DNA from 3 places in the Rhizobium sp. UGM030330-04 genome. Region 3 is predicted to be linked to each of the others. Evidence: predicted binding sites of a transcription regulator. Region 3 holds the regulator's gene; each other region holds the start of a gene.

Region 1 (4,160 bases), on a different contig from region 3:
ACGGGCCACAACCCCTTCGTTGGCAGGTATTTAAGGTTGTCTAGTGCCTTTATTCAAGGGCAGCCTTGCGTTACCAACAAGGCAGTTGTGGATGCGCGCGCAATTTTGTGACCCGCTGGCGGCATATTGTTGCGAATCCCGTGCCGAATAGTACAAGGAACTTCTACGGCTTAACGAGGAACTTCTCCGTGACCAGCGTCGAACTCGATGCCATCGATCTGAAAATCCTGCGCGAATTGCAGCGCGACGGGCGCATGACCAATGTGGAACTGGCCGAAAGGGTCGGTATTTCCGCTCCGCCCTGCCTCAGGCGCGTCCGCAAGCTGGAGGAGGCGGGTGTGATCGAGGGGTATCACGCCATGTTGAACGCGCCGAAGCTGGGTTTTGATCTCGTCGCCTTCTGCATGGTCGGCCTCAAGCGCCAGTCGGACAGCAACCTGAAGGCCTTTGCGGCGGCGACCGCCGGCTGGTCACTGGTGCGTCAGGCCTGGATGGTCTCGGGCGAAAGCGATTTCCTGCTGCATTGTGTGGCGAAAAACCTGACCGAATTTCAGGATTTCGTCATCGAGGTTCTGACGGCGGATGAGAATGTCGATACGGTGCGCACCATGCTCACCATCCGTCAGGTGAAACGCGTTGGTCTGGTGGAAATCTGAACGGCGGCAGCCTTGCGCGCCCTATCCGCGCCGTAGCGCGTCATAGACCGCACCGAGGCTTGTCGCCTCTTTTTCCAGCGGGAATAGGGTGCGCACGTGCGCAAGTCCGGCACGGGCATGGTTCAACGCCAGAGCCGGGTCGGCCAGATAGGTCTCTATCGCATCTTTCAGCGACGCATAGTCACCCGCTTCAACAACCGCACCGGTCTCACCCTTGACGATCATTTCCTCGTAAGCGCCGGCAGTGCTGGCGACGACGGCGGTTTCCGACGCCATGGCCTCAAGCGGCGTCAAACCGAAACCCTCATTGCGCGACGGCGCGACATAAAGCGTCAGCCGCCGGTACCAGGGCTTGATGTCATCGACTTCGCCCTGAAACACGATGCGGTCGGAAAGGCCGGCGGCGGCGACATCGGCCTTGAGCGCGTCACCAAAGGCCTTGTGTTCCGCCGTCACACGGCCGGAAACCACGGCCGTCCATTGCGGGTGGTGGGGCAGAAGTTCGATCATGGCGCGCACGAAGAGATCGGTGCCCTTCTGGTGGCGCACCCGCCCGAAGCAGCCGATCAGATATTGTCCCGGCAGTCCTGTGGCCGCGATCGTGTCTTCCGGGCCGGTTGCCGGGTGAAACAGGTCGGTATCGACGCCATGCATGACGACGCCATGGGGCACTTCCAGAAACGAGCCGGAGCGGGTGCTGGTCGCAACCACGGCATCCATCTTCGAAATCAGAAATCGGGTATAGGCGGAATGTCGCCTCTGTGCCGCCGAGGTGAACAGCAGCTTCACCTTCATGCGCAGCACATCGCGCATGAAAATGCCCGGCAACATTTCCAGATTGCGGCGGGCGTGCCAGATGCGCGGGCCGCCGAGCGGGCCGTTTTGCCACAGATGCCACAGATCGCGAAAGCGCACATGTGGCAGATGCGGCGGCAGGCCGGGGCCGATAACGGCTACCTTCTGTCCCAGCCGGTTCTGCACGGGGATGAGCTGAACGATGGTGGAGGTGACGCCGGAGAGCCTGCGCTTGAAGTTCGGTGCAAGCACCTGCACATCTTTCAGACTGACGTGGGACAAGATGGGCTTCCGTCTCTGCAGCTGGTTTGGCGGTTTGATACGTCAAAAAGCAATGCGCCCGCGAGGGGCGCATTGCGCGAGGCTCATCAGCCCCACTGTACCGCGAGGATTTCGTAGCCCTTGGCACCGCCCGGGGCGTTGACTTCGATGCTGTCACCGACTTCCTTGCCGATCAGGGCACGGGCGATGGGTGAGGAAATGGAAATGCGGCCAGCCTTCACATCGGCTTCCTGGTCGCCGACGATCTGATAGGTCTTTTCCTCGTCGCTGTCCTCGTCCACCAGCTTCACGGTGGCGCCGAACTTGATCTTCGAGCCCGACATCTTGGAAAGGTCGATGACTTCCGCGCGCGCGGTCAGGTCTTCGAGTTCGGTGATGCGGCCTTCATTGTGGCTCTGGGCTTCCTTGGCAGCATGGTACTCGGCGTTTTCCGAAAGGTCGCCATGGGCGCGCGCCTCGGCAATCGCCTCGATGATACGGGGGCGTTCCTCCTGCTGACGCCAGCGCAGCTCCTCCTGCAGCTTGACGAATCCACCCTGAGTCATCGGTACTTTTTCTACCATTTTTTTATCCTTCGCATTCCGGTCGCTTTACTTGCAGACACAAAAAGAAACAGGTTCCGGAGAGGAACTCCGGAACCATGCCAAAATCATAACTGAGCCGACTATATCAGAAGACGACAGCGAAATGCCAGCAAATTTGAGGAGGGCATATTCCCGCGTCTATTCATAGGCTTAAGCGATATGATTGACATTTTTCAATAGAACATATAGTGAACATTATTATGAAGAAGTCAATCAGGCAGCGACTGGCCATTCTCTCTGACGCGGCGAAATACGATGCGTCCTGTGCGTCGAGCGGCACGGTGAAACGCAACTCCGCGGCGTCAGGCGGGCTGGGCTCCACGGAGGGCTCGGGCATATGCCACGCCTATGCGCCGGATGGGCGCTGCATTTCGCTCCTGAAAATCCTGCTCACCAATTTCTGCATTTACGATTGCGCCTATTGCATCAACCGCTCCTCCAGCAATGTGGAGAGGGCACGGTTCACCGCCGAGGAGGTGGTATGGCTGACGCTGGAATTTTACCGGCGCAACTATATCGAGGGACTGTTTTTGTCCTCCGGCATCATCCGTTCCTCAGATCACACGATGGAAGAGATGGTGCGTGTGGCGCGGGAGTTGCGTGTCACGCATGGTTTTCGGGGCTATATCCACCTGAAATCCATTCCCGAAGCATCGCCGAAACTCATAGAGGAGGCGGGGCTTTACGCGGACCGGCTGTCGATCAATATCGAATTGCCCACCGATAGCGGCATCGGCCGTTTCGCGCCGGAAAAGCAGCCCGCCAATATTCGCCGCTCCATGGCCGATATACGCCTGAAGATCGAGGAGGCGGGGGAGCCGACGGTACGCACGCGCCGGACCAAGCGCTTCGCGCCCGCCGGGCAGAGCACGCAGATGATCGTCGGCGCGGACGGTGCTGATGACAGCACCATTCTCTCCACCAGCGCCCGGCTTTATGGCAGTTACGGTTTGCGGCGCGTCTATTATTCGGCCTTCAGCCCCATTCCGGATTCCTCAAAGAACCTGCCGCTGATCAAGCCGCCCCTGATGCGTGAGCACAGGCTTTATCAGGCCGACTGGCTTTATCGTTTTTACGGTTTCGACATTGGCGAGATAACCGCGACTGGCGGTGATGGCATGCTCGATCTCGATATCGATCCGAAGCTTGCCTGGGCGCTGAAACATCGCGAGCGTTTCCCGGTGGATGTCAACGTGGCGGATCGGGAGATGCTGCTGCGCGTGCCGGGTTTCGGTACGAAGACGGTCGCCTCCATCCTGTCGTCGCGACGCTTCCGCCGGTTGCGGCTGGAGGATATTGCCCGCTTCGGCGTGTCCCTCAAGAAGGTGAAAGCCTTTATCGTGGCGGAGGGCTGGACACCCGGCAAGCTGACCGAACGGCCGGATCTGCGGGCGATGTTTGCGCCGCAGCCCGAACAATTGTCACTGTTGTGACATATGGCCCGGTTCTCGAAGGGCGGGGTGATTTCGGCGAGTGGCGCGATGCCGCGCGCGCGGCGCTTGCCGCCAGCATACCGCCCGAGGCAATTGACTGGCGGTTGCGCGATGACGGGGCCGGACTTCTGGATTGTACCGGCGAGCCCTTGCCGGTGGCGGCTGCGGATGCGGATGCTGCCCGGGTTTCTGTTCCCGCCTCTTTCGTGGCACTGGCGCAGGCTGTGATCTGCCACGGTGATCGGGGTCGTTTCGCGCTGCTTTACCGGCTGTTGTGGCGGCTGGGACAGGATCGCGCCCTGCTGCAGTTCAAGTCCGATGCGGATGTTTCGCAGGCGCGACTGCTCGAAAAATCCGTTCGCCGCGATTGTCACAAGATGACGGCCTTCGTTCGTTTCAAGGAATTGCCG
Region 2 (4,160 bases), on a different contig from region 3:
GAACTGGTGAATGACGATGGCAGCGTGATGCGCGGCCCGCAGGTGCTGGATTTTGCCGACAAACACGGCATGAAACACGTTTCGGTCGCCGATCTCATCGCCTATCGCCAGCGCAAGGAAACGCTGGTGGAGATGGAATCCTCCTTCACCATCGAAACGCCCTTCGGGCCGGCCAAGGCGCAGACCTATTCCCTGCCCTGGGATCCGATGCAGCACATGGCGGTGATTTTCGGTGACATCCGCGATGGCATTGACATTCCCGTTCGCCTGCACCCCGAAAACGTCGCCGACGACGTTTTCGGCGACCGCCAGCCGGTGCGGCATTATATGCAGAAGATCGCCGAGGAAGGCCGCGGTGTCATCGTCTATCTGCGCGAAGGCTCCGTCGGCGTCGGCCAGGTGGCCGGACGCCGCAAGGCGCGCGACCCGGACGAAGCACATGCCCAGGCCCGTTCGCGCGAAAACGAATGGCTGGAAATCGGTCTCGGCGCGCAGATCCTCAAAGATCTCGGCATCAGCTCCATCAAGCTGCTGACCACCCGCGAACGGCATTATGTCGGGCTTGAAGGCTTCGGCATCCAGATTTCGGCGACGGATATCTGCTGATTTTGGGGGGGGTGCGAGAGCACTTCGGTTGGTGTGCTCTCCGTCCGCTCGGCGTCATCCTCGGCCTTGTGCCGAGGATCCATCCCGCAGTTCCCGACGTGACATGCTTGAGATGCTCCAGACACATGGAGTCATGAGCACTGAAGCCATTGTTTCCGCGGCTTGTGGATCCTCGCCTCAAGGGCGAGGATGACGTCGGGTTTGCCGGCTAGCCACTACATTCGGGTACCACGAAAAGACCTTCATCCGTTCTCCCGCCAGCCCTCCAGATAATTCACGCTCTCCACCCCCGTAAATTTCGCGATCCGCGCCAGTTCGGCGTCGAGCTTCTCCAGCCTACCCGCCGAGGCACGCACGCCCGGTTCCAGCCACAGGCGCCGAACATCCAGCGTACCGCGCTTGCGATCCGCCTTCATGTCGATGCGACCGATCACGCGGTCGCCCTCCAGAAGCGGGAAGACATAATAGCCATATTGCCGTTTCGGCTCCGGCACGAAGACCTCGATGCGGTAATAGAAGCCGAACAGCCGCTCCGTGCGGTTGCGGTCACGCAACAGCGGATCGAAGGGGCTGAGGACGCGGACGCGGGATGAGGGTTCCGGCACGTCGGTCAGGTCGGCGGTGAAACCGGCAAAGGCATAGGACGGGCGGGCAGTGTCGCCGTCACTTGCAAGAAGTGAGACCTCACAGAGTTCATCGCGATGGCTTTTGACCCAGTCCCTCGCCTCCTGCGGAGTGACGAGATCGAAAAAGGCGGCGATTTCGCCGTGGGTGGCGAAACCCAGCCGCTTCAGCGCCTGCCGGCAGGCCCAGTCGACAAATTCCGCATGCTCCACCTCGGTTTCGTGATGCTCGCCGGGAATGACCCGTTCGGCAAGGTCATAGACCTTCTGGAAATTCACCCGGCCGGCAATCGCCAGCTTGCCGGTGTGCCAGAGATATTCGAGCGCGGTCTTGGACGGATGCCAGTTCCACCAGCCGCCGGACTGGTGTCCCTCTTCCTTCAGCTCCCGCGCCAGAACCGGGCCGGTTGCCGCAATGCGCTCCAGCGTTTCACCGAAAGCGGCGTCGAAACCCTCGCCGTGCCATTTGCGCCAGCGCTCCTGAATGATCGGCTCGCGGCGGCGGAAACGATGCTTCCAATAGGGATAAAATTCCGTCGGCACGATGGAAGCGTCATGTGTCCAGTGCTCGAACAGCGCGCGGTCCTTTTCCAAAAGCGTGGTCAGATGATCACGCCTGTAGGTCTGGTTGCGGGAGAAGATGATCTGATGGTGGGCGCGCTCCACCGTGCCGATGCTGTCCACCTGCACAAAACCGATATCGGTTATCAGCTGCAGCAGGTCGCTCTTGGAAAGCGCCTTGCCGGGCGGCGAGGAAAGCCCCTGCCGCGCCAGAAAAATTCGTCTTGCCGCTTCGTTTGAAACCTTGATCACCATGGAGCAGAAGGTATGACGGCTTTTTCAGGATTGCAATGTTCTTTTTTTGTTCCTTGTTTCACTTCTGTTGATGACGGGGTATAGAACCGGAAAACGAGCGCGAGGATGTAAGCTTGGAAATCCGTTTCGACGCCGCCGGTGTCGCTTTCGAGGGCCGGCAGGCCCTGCAGCCGCTGTCTCTGACATTGACGGAACGGCGTATCGGCGTGATCGGCCTCAATGGTTCCGGCAAGACCACCTTTGCGCGGCTGATCAACGGGCTGAACAAGCCGAGCGAGGGCAAGGTTGCGGTGAACGGTCTCGACACCGTGACGGACGCCAAGGCGGTGCTGCAGACGGTCGGTTTCATCTTCCAGAATCCGCAGAACCAGATCATCCTGCCGATCGTGCGCGACGATGTCGCCTTCGGGCTGAAACGGCTCGGTCTCGGCAGGGCGGAAACCGAAGCCCGGGTGAAGGCCGTTCTTGCCCGGCTCGGCATTTCCCATCTTGAGGAGAGACGCGCGCACGAGCTTTCCGGCGGGGAGCTGCAACTTGCGGCGCTGGCCGCGCTTCTGGTTACCGAACCGCACATCCTTATTCTCGACGAACCGACCAACCAGCTTGATCTCAAAAACCGGGCTGTCGTGGAAAAGACCATGGCGGCGCTGTCGCAATCGCTCATCGTCATTACCCATGATCTGCCGCTGCTTGAAGGCTTCGACCGTGTGCTGGTTTTCCACGGCGGCGCGCTGATTGCGGACGCCGCGCCTGAAGAGGCCGTGGCGCAATATCTCGCGGCGGTGGCGCAATGAAATCGCTGCACGTTGAAGGCACGGGCTGGCTCTACCGCGTCTCGCCGCGCCTCAAGCTCCTGACGCTGATGGTCTTCAGCATCGCGCTGTTCCTTACCCGCGATCTGTTGTTGCTGGGATGCGCCGTGGTTCTCGCGGCCGCCATCCTGCGCGAGACGCGGCTATCCTTGCAGGAGATCGGCCTGCGGCTGCGGCCGGTGATGCTGACCATCTTCCTCGTCGCGGCCTTCAGCTATCTTTTGCTCCCGGCCCATGATGCGACAGTCAATCTTTTGCGGCTGACGGCGCTGGCGCTGCTTGCCACCGCCGTCACCATCACCGTCAGCATCTCGCAATTCATGGATGAGATCACGCTTGCCGCCGCCCCTCTCGAAAGGCTGGGGCTGGTCAAGGCTGCCGATATCGGGCTTGCGGTCGGGCTCGTCGTGCGGTTCGTGCCTGAGATCGTCAACCGGTATCATGCGGTGCGTGACGCACACCGGGCGCGCGGTCTGCCCGTGCGGATGGCGACGATCATCGTGCCACTCGTCATTATGACGTTGAAGGATGCCGATGCCATTGCCGACGCCATTGACGCGCGCGGTTTCAGAGGCCAAAGCTGACGGCCAGATAACCATCCGGAGTTTCCGAGCCATGACGACCCGCGACCTTGTACTGATCTCGCTGTTTTCCGCCATCATCATCGCACTTGGGCTTCTGCCGCCGATCACGCTCGGCTTCATTCCCGTGCCGATCACCGCGCAGTCGCTCGGCGTCATGCTGGCCGGCGTCGTGCTGGGTGCGAAGCGCGGCACGCTCGCGGTGCTGCTGACAATCCTGATTGCCGCCATCGGCCTGCCGGTCCTGTCGGGCGGACGCGGCGGCCTTTCGATTTTCACCACGCCGACGACGGGCTTCCTGATCGGCTGGATCGCGGCCGTCTTCGTCACCGGCACGCTCTCGGAAAAACTCGTCAATCGCAGCCAGTCCGCTCTCACACAGGGCATCGGTTTCTTCGTCGCCAGCCTCATCGGCGGCGTGGTCGTGCTTTATGCTTTCGGCATCACCTATCTGGCGCTGGTTGTCGGGCTTGGTTTCGAGAAGGCCTTCATGGGTTCGCTCGCCTTCATTCCCGGCGATGCGCTGAAGGCCGTGCTTGCCGCACTGGCCGGCCGTGCCGTGATGGCGGGTTATCCGCTTCTGCCGCAACGCGCCTGAGCAAACTTTCTTCGGGAGGAAAAGCATGGCGACGCGTTTATACGAACACCCGATCTTCCTCGAGCATATCACGCCTTCCGGCCACCCCGAGCGGCCGGACCGCCTGCGTTCGCTGAACATCGCG
Region 3 (4,160 bases):
GGGACGGCACCGACCCGTGTGGCTTTCGCTGCAAGGCCGAAACTGACCTCGCAGGAGCTGAGCACCGTTGCACGGCAGATGACGGCGGCCCTGAAAGATGCCGAGCCGGGTGTCTTCACCTGCATGAGAGGCATATGGTGCGTGGCGCGGGCGGGCAGCGGCGAATGGATCGTCGTTCTTGAGGACGGCCGGTTTGCCGGAAAAGCCTGCGACATCGCCGATATAGTCGTTGTTTCCCGCAGAACCTCGTTTTCGCAGTGCCGCTCGGGAGCGTTGCTGCTCAACCGTGATATTCTGCGGCGTATCGGTTCGGTGGAAATGAACTTTGCGGGCAGCGAGCAGTCCGCGGTGGTCGGAAGGCTGCGCGCAGCCATCGCAGGGGCGGACAGGCCGTGGAGCGAACACCGCTATTATGACTGGAAGAGCGGCCGTTTCGAGCACGATGTACCCGAAAAGGTCCGGCAGTTGCTGGCGACGTCGCAGTGACCATCGCCAGCACAGGTCCTCAGGCCTTCAGGCGAAGATCGGCAGTCAACTCGCCAATACCGCCGATCTCCTCTTCATGCGCCGTATCGCGCCAGATTTCCTTCAATCCGGCCTCATACCATTCGCGCATGGCGGGCAGGGCGAGCAGCCGGTCGCAATAGGTTTTCGCGCCCGGTGAAAGATCGGCACCGTAGGTCTGGAAACGGAATGCGACAGGGCAAAAGAAAGCGTCCACCGCCGTGAATTTCTGACCGGCAAGGTAGGGGCCGCCGAATTTTGTCAGCCCTTCGCTCCACAGCGTATCGATGCGCTTGATATCGGCCGCAAGCCCGGCATCGCCGCCTTTCGGCTTGACCCGAATGCCGACCGACATCGGATAGAGATTGCGCAGCGAGGAAAAGCCGGCATGCATTTCGCTCGCAGCCGAACGCGACCATGCCCGGGCCTGCTTGTCGCTCGCCCAGATACCCTGATGTCTTTCCGCCAGATATTCGGCGATCGACAGCGATTCCCATATCGTCACTCCCTCGTCGACAAGGCAGGGCACCTTGCCCGTCGGCGAAAAGTTGGAAAAGGCGACGCCTTCGCCGAACGGAACGAGTTTCTCATCGAAGGCGATACCGAGCGTGCGCATCAGGACCCACGGCCGCAGCGACCATGAGGAATAGTTCTTGTTGGCGATATAAAGATCATACATGGCTTGTCTCCCGGATATGACGCGCATTTCTATACCTGTCGGAGCGCTGCGGAATATCGAAAATAATCCATGGCACCCATAAACGCCTTTGATGAGTGGCGGCGGGCTGCTCAACGATCAATGTCAGCATTCAAGTGACGGATGGGCGTCAAGCCCATCACGCAGGCCGGATACCTCGCAGCGTTACCGAAATTCCATGCGGATGACGCACGGAACGCAACAGGCCGGGCTAAAATCGAAGCCGCAATATCATATGAAGACCGCAACCGATGCTCAGCGGTACGGAATGAAACTGCTCCCGGGATGAATGTGTCAGCCCGGTTTCCGCATAGTCAGCCAACGAGCGAAATTGCCGCCATCCTCAATGGATGTCTCTTCACCAGGGCGATGTTCGCCCCGAGAAGATGGCGGCCTGTACGGATCAATGGTAACGGCGGATCAGTCCGACCAGTTTGCCCTGAATTTTCACCCGGTCCGGCCCGAATATGCGGGTCTCATAGGCAGGATTGGCCGCTTCCAGCGCGATGGAGGCGCCCTTGCGGCGGAAGCGCTTCAGCGTCGCTTCCTCGTCATCCACCAGCGCCACGACAATATCGCCGGGGCTGGCGGTATTGCCATTGCGGATGATGACGGTGTCACCATCGAAAATGCCGGCCTCGATCATCGAATCGCCCTTGACCTCGAGAGCGTAATGTTCGCCCGAGCCCAGCATGTCCACCGGTACGGCCACATCATGGGTATTGTTCTGGATGGCGGAAATCGGAACGCCGGCGGCAATACGGCCCATGACCGGCACGGTAACGGCGCCGCCGAGATCGTTGGCGGGCGCCTTGGGGGCAGGGGCCGGTTCCGGCGCTTTTGGCTTGCCGAGACTGCCTTCGATGACGCTCGGTGAAAAGCCGCGCTGCGGCCGCGCACCCGGCGTATAGGCCTCAGGCAACTTGATCACTTCCAGCGCTCGCGCCCTATTCGGTAGCCGGCGAATGAATCCGCGCTCTTCGAGGGCGGTGATCAGCCGGTGGATGCCGGATTTGGAGGCAAGATCGAGTGCGTCCTTCATTTCATCGAAGGAGGGCGGCACGCCGGACTCTTTCATTCGTTCATGAATGAAGAGAAGCAATTCCTGCTGTTTGCGCGTGAGCATGAGGAAAACACCCTTGAGAATCGTAGTGGAGATCGCGAAACAAATACAGAACGAACACTATATGTTCCATATGTGTTCCGCAATCCCCTAAAATTTCGTGAAGCTGCCATCTGTTGTTTTGATGATTTGCCTGAAAGCACGCAATTGTGCTTTTCTGCCGCTGGGACTGTTCCGGTGTCGCCTTGCCGGACCCGACAGCAGGAAGCAGGAAAATGACGAAACCCTATCGCGTCGACCATCTCGTACTGCCCGTCGAGCGTCTCGACGTCGCCGCCAATCGCCTTGCAAACCTTGGGTTTACGGTCGCGCCGGCGGCTCTCCATCCGTTCGGCACACACAATGCCTGTGTTTTTTTCTCCGACGGCACCTATCTGGAGCCGCTCGCAATTGCTGACCCGGCTAAATATAACGCCTCGATTGGCAGAGGAGATGTCTTCACCGGGCGGGATCATGCCTTTCGGAAACACGTCGGAGGGGAGGGTTTTTCCGCTCTCGTCGCTGCAACCGAAGACGCCCTTGGGGATCACGACCGATTCGTGGCCTCCGGCCTGACGGCCGGTAATGTCTTTGAATTTTCGCGTCCGGTCAAAATGCCGGACGGTTCGCAGAGCGAGGCAGCCTTCCGGCTGGCTTTTGCTGCGAGCGGTTCCGCTGAGGATTTCTTCCTGTTCAGCTGCCAGCGGCTGCAGGCCTTGCCGGGCGACCGCTCGGCGCTGGAGCGCCATGCCAATGGTGTGTCCGGTCTCAGCGAGATCGTCTTGTTTGTCGGTGATGATCCGAATGCCGCACGCCTGATAGAGACGGTTTTTGGCTGCGGCGGCAAAATATCACCGGACGGTGATGTGGTTTTCGCAACCGGCAATGCGTGCATAAGATTGACTGAGAAGCCAGTCTTCAATGGATATGCGCTGAATGTTGCCGGGCAGGGTGATGCTGGACTGCGCGGCGCGGGCATCGTCCTTTCCGTCGGCGATCTTGCCGTGACAGCGGCGGCGCTTGCTGCTAATGGCGTGTTCTGCATGGAAACGGGCGGCCGTCTGGTGGTGCCCGCAGCACCCGGCCAGGGCGTTGCCTTCGCCTTCGAGGAAAAATAATGAGCGTTACGAACAATCTCAAAGTCACCGCCGGCGACGGCGCCAGCAAAGTTTCTTTCTCCAACAGCGAGCGCTTTTCGCTGATTGCCGGCCCGTGCCAGATGGAAAGCCGCGAACATGCATTCATGATCGCCGGCGTCCTGAAGGAGCTTTGTGACAAACTTGGAATCGGGCTTGTCTATAAATCCTCCTTCGACAAGGCGAACCGTACCTCGCTTTCCGGCAAGCGCGGCATCGGCCTTGAGAACGCCATGCAGGTCTTCGCCGATCTCAAGAAGGAGTTCGGTTTTCCTGTCCTGACCGACATTCACACCGAAGAGCAATGCGCCATCGTTTCCGAAGTGGTGGATGTGCTGCAGATCCCGGCCTTTCTCAGCCGTCAGACCGATCTTCTCGTTGCCGCCGCGAAAACCGGCCGCGTCATCAATGTCAAGAAGGGTCAGTTTCTGGCCCCCTGGGACATGAAGAATGTTCTGGCCAAGCTGAACGACAGCGGTAATCCGAATGTGCTTCTGTGCGAGCGCGGCGCCTCCTTCGGTTATAATACGCTGGTCTCCGACATGCGCTCGCTGCCGATCATGGCCTCGCTGGGTGCGCCCGTTGTCTTCGACGCCACCCATTCCGTGCAGCAGCCGGGCGGGCAGGGCGGTTCCACCGGTGGCCAGCGCGAATTCGTCGAGACGCTGGCGCGCGCGGCCGTGGCCGTCGGCGTGGCCGGCCTCTTCATCGAGACCCATGA

The links. Region 3 encodes LexA, which represses DNA repair genes until DNA is damaged. Its sites were predicted from a motif close to TGTTCNNNNTGTGTTCNG; they were not measured.
Region 1: N434_RS03080 (putative DNA modification/repair radical SAM protein) is a predicted target of LexA. The motif match lies at 2,495-2,512, and genes of this name have one in related genera.
Region 2: N434_RS09110 (energy-coupling factor ABC transporter ATP-binding protein) is a predicted target of LexA. The motif match lies at 2,082-2,099, and genes of this name have one in related genera.

The regions. Positions count from the first base shown of each region.
Region 1 is NZ_QKML01000002.1:30,850-35,009, reverse strand. Features, by position in the region: gene N434_RS03095 (Lrp/AsnC family transcriptional regulator) at 189-656, shown strand; gene N434_RS03090 (glycosyltransferase family 4 protein) at 678-1,733, opposite strand; gene greA (transcription elongation factor GreA) at 1,820-2,296, opposite strand; gene N434_RS03080 (putative DNA modification/repair radical SAM protein) at 2,518-3,750, shown strand; gene N434_RS03075 (UdgX family uracil-DNA binding protein) at 3,747-4,160, shown strand, end outside.
Region 2 is NZ_QKML01000005.1:71,233-75,392, reverse strand. Features, by position in the region: gene ribB (3,4-dihydroxy-2-butanone-4-phosphate synthase) at 1-606, shown strand, start outside; gene N434_RS09115 (winged helix-turn-helix domain-containing protein) at 849-2,045, opposite strand; gene N434_RS09110 (energy-coupling factor ABC transporter ATP-binding protein) at 2,159-2,839, shown strand; gene N434_RS09105 (CbiQ family ECF transporter T component) at 2,836-3,441, shown strand; gene N434_RS09100 (biotin transporter BioY) at 3,473-4,036, shown strand; gene N434_RS09095 (histone deacetylase family protein) at 4,062-4,160, shown strand, end outside.
Region 3 is NZ_QKML01000012.1:80,586-84,745, reverse strand. Features, by position in the region: gene N434_RS18455 (ComEC/Rec2 family competence protein) at 1-486, shown strand, start outside; gene N434_RS18450 (glutathione S-transferase family protein) at 506-1,183, opposite strand; gene lexA (transcriptional repressor LexA) at 1,605-2,327, opposite strand; gene N434_RS18440 (VOC family protein) at 2,540-3,421, shown strand; gene kdsA (3-deoxy-8-phosphooctulonate synthase) at 3,421-4,160, shown strand, end outside.